Regions from separate parts of the Lysinibacillus sp. FSL L8-0312 genome, predicted to be linked through region 1. Evidence: riboswitches for the same ligand, from Rfam matches in the RefSeq annotation. Region 1 holds a riboswitch; the other holds the start of a gene.

What was found. A riboswitch is a leader RNA that binds a small molecule or an ion and turns the genes downstream of it on or off. The one in region 1 is predicted to bind cobalamin.
Region 2: another riboswitch for cobalamin. It lies ahead of MHI22_RS03535 (ABC transporter substrate-binding protein); the one in region 1 lies ahead of mmgD (citrate synthase).

What each region holds. Positions count from the first base shown of each region.
Region 1 covers NZ_JBBOOV010000001.1:825,094-827,562, reverse strand. The annotation lists gene mmgD (citrate synthase) at 44-1,165, opposite strand; cobalamin riboswitch at 1,359-1,553, opposite strand; gene MHI22_RS04295 (NUDIX hydrolase) at 1,802-2,275, shown strand; gene MHI22_RS04290 (hypothetical protein) at 2,331-2,469, opposite strand, start outside.
Region 2 covers NZ_JBBOOV010000001.1:665,446-667,914, reverse strand. The annotation lists gene MHI22_RS03540 (precorrin-3B methylase) at 1-255, opposite strand, end outside; gene MHI22_RS03535 (ABC transporter substrate-binding protein) at 306-1,298, opposite strand; cobalamin riboswitch at 1,462-1,648, opposite strand; gene MHI22_RS03530 (translation factor GTPase family protein) at 1,831-2,469, shown strand, end outside.

The sequences.
Region 1 (2,469 bases):
GTCAGAATGCCCATCAGCTCTATGGCGAGTTGTTAAAACTTGATTATACCGACAATTCTTCAAGGTTATGACGCTCGCCAATATAATGGACACGAGGTCTAAATAATCGGTTATTGTCATGCTGCTCAATGACGTGAGCACATAAGCCAATCGTTCGTGAGCCAAAAAAGATAGGTGTATAGATTTCAATTGGCAAGCCAAGCATGTAGTATACTGGTGCTGCATAATAATCTAAATTTGGGTACAAGCTCTTTTCTTGTGCCATCACCTTCTCACCAGCTTCACACATGTGATATAAGCGATCATCCCCTTGTGCCAAACATAATTTATGCAAAGCCTCTTTCATAATCTGTGCTCTTGGGTCCATCTTTTTCATATAAACACGGTGACCAAAGCCCATAATTTTTTCTTTATTTTGCAGTTTATTTTTCAGCAAGGCTTCAAAGCCTGCTACTGTTTTGGCTTCTAGAAGCATGTACATGACTGCCTCGTTGGCCCCTCCATGTAAATTTCCTTTCAATGATGCGACAGCTCCAGTTAAAGCACCGTACAAATCAGATTGTGTAGAGGCAATAACACGAGCTGTAAACGTCGAATTTGGCATCTCATGCTCACTATATAAAACGAGAGACTGATCAAAAATTTCTTCTTCTAACGCCGTTGGTTTTCTACCAGTAATCATGTAATAAAAATTGGCGCTATAGGAAAGCTGACTATCTGGCTCCACAACATCTTGTCCGTTTAAGACACGATAGCTATTGGCTACGATGTTAGGCATACCGCCTAAAAGTCTATAAGCTCGCGTCAAGTTCATTTCAGTAGAACGATCATTGATGTGCTGATCAAAGCCTGCTAAAACAGAAATTCCAGTTCTCAGTCCATCCATCGCATGTGTTTCATTAGGCAAGAGCTTGAAGATTTGGAAGATCTCTTGTGGAACCTGATAATGTGCTTTTAATTTGTCCTGTAAGTCAGCCTGTTGCTCGGTAGTTGGTATTTCTCCATGCAGCAATAAGTACACAATATCTAAATACGAATATCGCTGTGATAATTCAATCAAGTCATAGCCTCGAATAACTATTTGACTTCCTACAGTGTCTAAAAAAGATAATTTTGTTTCAGCAGCAATGACCCCATCAAGACCTGGTGAATAAGTTAACTCCATTCAATGACAGCCCCTTTGTTTAATTATTCTTGTAAGCGTTACCATTCCAACACGAAAGAACAACAAAAAAACAACTTCTACCCCTTTTTAGAAGTTGTTAATCTACAAAAGCATGACAGACCAAATAACAGTGAATTTACAGGAATTCACAAAAATCATGCAGTAGCTAACACCTCCCTATCCTCGTAGGTCAATTGATGCTTATTTTGTGGCAGGTCTCCTGACTTATAATCAACACTTCAATAACACCTTCCCATTTTGACAAACAAAACAGTGGCCTTGTTATCGAGCTCCTAAATACAGTTGCGGGACAGTGTTGGACTCTCACCAACTTCCCTTTTAATCAAATGGAATGAACCCCATTTGAACCACCAAAATTTAGCATATTCAATTTGTCTATTTACCTTAACATAGAGTTTTCAAAACAATCAATATAGGTAAAATTCAGAAAAGACTGATTATAAAAAGCTATTTTTCATTTTTGATTGACTATTCTGCATTTTTGAGCATTATTTTGTACAAAAAAAGATTGTTCATCTATACCCATAACTCCATTTTCAAGGGTTATAAGTAAAATAGAGGTCTTTATAATAAGAAAGGCGAATAGTTTTTTTATAATATAGAGGAGGAGCACATATGGGCTATATTTCAGAATTAAGGAAACACATCGGTAGTAGACCGATTATCAGTATCGGGGCGACAATTCTTGTAGTCAACGATGACAAGAAAATTCTCTTTCAACATCGTTCAGATACGTTGGATTGGGGATTACCTGGTGGCTCAATGGAACTGAATGAAACTGCTACCCGTGAACTTCATGAAGAAACAGGACTGGTAGCGAATGAATTGGACTTGATTGGTGTTTTTTCAGGGCCAAATTATTATTTTCAATATCCAAATGGGGATGAAATCTATACAGTTATTCATCTTTATAGTGCGAAAAATGTCAGTGGTGTATTAGAGATGAGGGATGGTGAGAGTTTGAATCTTACCTATTTCAGTAAAAATGAGCTACCAGATCATCTTGAGAAAAGAACAAAAACACTCTTAGACAATCTAGAGGACAAATTGTGGAATTTAGATAGTTCTTTTGCAAAGAATTCTCTTTAAATAACAAAGAGCATGCTTTTTATGAAAACATGCTCCCATCTTAACTATTAGGTTATTACAGTCTAACCTTAACCTCTGTACCGTCTTGTGCCTTGACATCTACTAGCACGAGCCCTTTATAATTTTGTAGTTCCTTGATAATAGGCTTGAGCATTTCTTTGTCAATGAATGGAAAGGAAAAGTCGATTTTTTTT
Region 2 (2,469 bases), 160 kb from region 1:
AACATAAAGACCCACTTCTCGTAAGGCTTGCATAGCCTCTGTCACGGCACTCGTTGGAATGGACACTAAAATACTATAGGAGGCCGAATACTTAATCGCCCCCTTTTCGCCAGCAATCTCTGCTATTTTTTGAAATTGTGCAGGCGTATAATGCTTATTAATAATACCCGGGCTGACAGCTAAGCGTGTATATTCGCCATGACGATTAAGTGTTTCAAATGTTTGATCTGGTACGTTTTTCTGAAATGCATTCATTGATATCGCTCCTTATGAAAAAGGAGCTAGCACAATGCTAGCTCGGAATTTTAAAAGTTATCAGGATAGAAGCCCTTCGCTAAAATTTCAATAGCCTGTGCCGCACGAACGCCTTCAGACGCAGCTGACAGTGGCAGGATGACAAAGCGATCATTTTTAACAGCTTCCATCTCCTTTAATGCTGGATCATTTTTTAAGAATTGAATCTTTTGTTCGGCCGTTGTTTCACCATAATCGATCACGACAACTACCTCGGGATTACGGTCTACCGCATCTTCCTTCGACACGGTTGTCCAGCCTGATTCCACATCACCAAAAATATTTTGACCACCAGCGATTGACACTAGTTCATTCATAAAGTTTTGACCAGCTGTAAAGACATCCTTTTCACCGCTATCAAATACGAGAACACGTAATTTCTCACTATCTTTTGGTAATTTAGCTTGAATTGCCTCCACATCTTGCGTCATTTGCTCAATTAAGGCTTCTCCACGATCCTCAATACGGAAAATTTTTGCGATATTACGAATATCAGTGAAAATATCCTCTAGTGTTGGCTTTGTCATATTGGAAGCCGTATGTAAATACGTATGAATGCCTAACTCCTCAAGCTCTTCCGGTGTTCCAACACCCTTTTCACCAAAGCCACTCTTCCAGCCTGCATATAAGAAATCAGCCTCGGCATCAATTACTTGCTCCTTCGTTGGGTATTGATCAGAAAGCACAGGCACTTTATCGTATGCTTCTTGTAGGGGCTCGTAGATTTTATCATCTAAGTAAGCTGTGCCTACCATGGAATCCTCTAAGCCTAGCGCTAGCATAATCTCTGTCACATGCTGATTTAAACTAATCGCTTTTGTAGGTGCTTCCTTATATGTTTGAGTTGTTTCATTATTGTCAATGGTTACTTCCGTTGCTGCCTCAGATGGCTCAACCTTCTCATCTTGCGCTGCTGATTCAGGTTTGTCCTTTGCATTACAAGCCCCTAAAACAGCGACCAAGGCAATGACCATCACCAGCCATAAACTTTCCCATTTCTTCATGTCCTTTTCTCCTTTGTTGTTCATCTATAGAAAGAAATCAAAGACTTCTTTGCTACCAGGATTCGTGGGAAGGGCATAAAAAAACCCTCTTGTCGCCAAGAGAGTAGCATAGTGAAAAAACGGTACATTACCTTTATCACTATCCCCATCCTCGTGGTTCTTAGTCAAAAAACACATACTGGCAGGTATCCTGGCTTAGGTTCATCATCTATACGCCTTCCCATAGTTAAACTACAGTGGCATGCTGTACAGACTCCCCATTTACAGTTGCGGGACAGCATCGGAATTGCACCGATTTCCCTTTTAAGCAAATGACAAATGCCATTTGCACCAATACGTTCTATAATGGTTAATACTATTGATAGACTAGCAGAAGAAAATTTGTAGCTCAATCAGTAGTATATTGCTAAATATATAATCATCATTATATTAGCACTATTTCGACAAAAATACGAACTATTTTACAAGAAATATATAGGCTAGTATTCTGTTACAATGAAAAGATAGCTATAGATAGAAACGAGGATAGGTTATGTACAAAACAATTGGTGTACTTGCGCATGTGGATGCAGGTAAAACAACCTTCTCTGAGCAAGTACTTTTTCATACACAAAGCATTCAAGCTCGTGGTCGAGTGGATCATCAGGATACCTTTCTCGATCATCATGAGCTAGAGCGCAAGCGTGGTATTACCATTTTTGCCGAGCAAGGTCGCATGAACATAGGCGACGATACATACACGTTGATTGATACACCAGGGCATGTCGACTTCTCCCCTGAGATGGAGCGCGCCATTCGTGTGATGGATTATGCCATTGTTATCATTAGTGCGGTCGAGGGCGTACAGGGTCATACGGAAACCGTGTGGCAGCTTTTACGCAAATACCATGTCCCAACATTCTTCTTTATCAATAAAATTGATCGCGAAGGAGCCAATGTGGAGGCCGTTATGACACAGCTCCGCAAGGATTGTTCCCAGCAGGTGCTGTTCGTCGATGAACCGCTTCGTACTGATTATGTTTCAAGCGGCATCATGGAATGGTTGGCTGAGCGTAATGAAGAGCTGCTCGATGCCTTTTTGAATGAGTCATTGGAGCATGAGCAATGTCTTACTCAGCTACAGACCATGATTCAAAAGGAATGTGCCTTCCCCTGCTTTACAGGGTCTGCC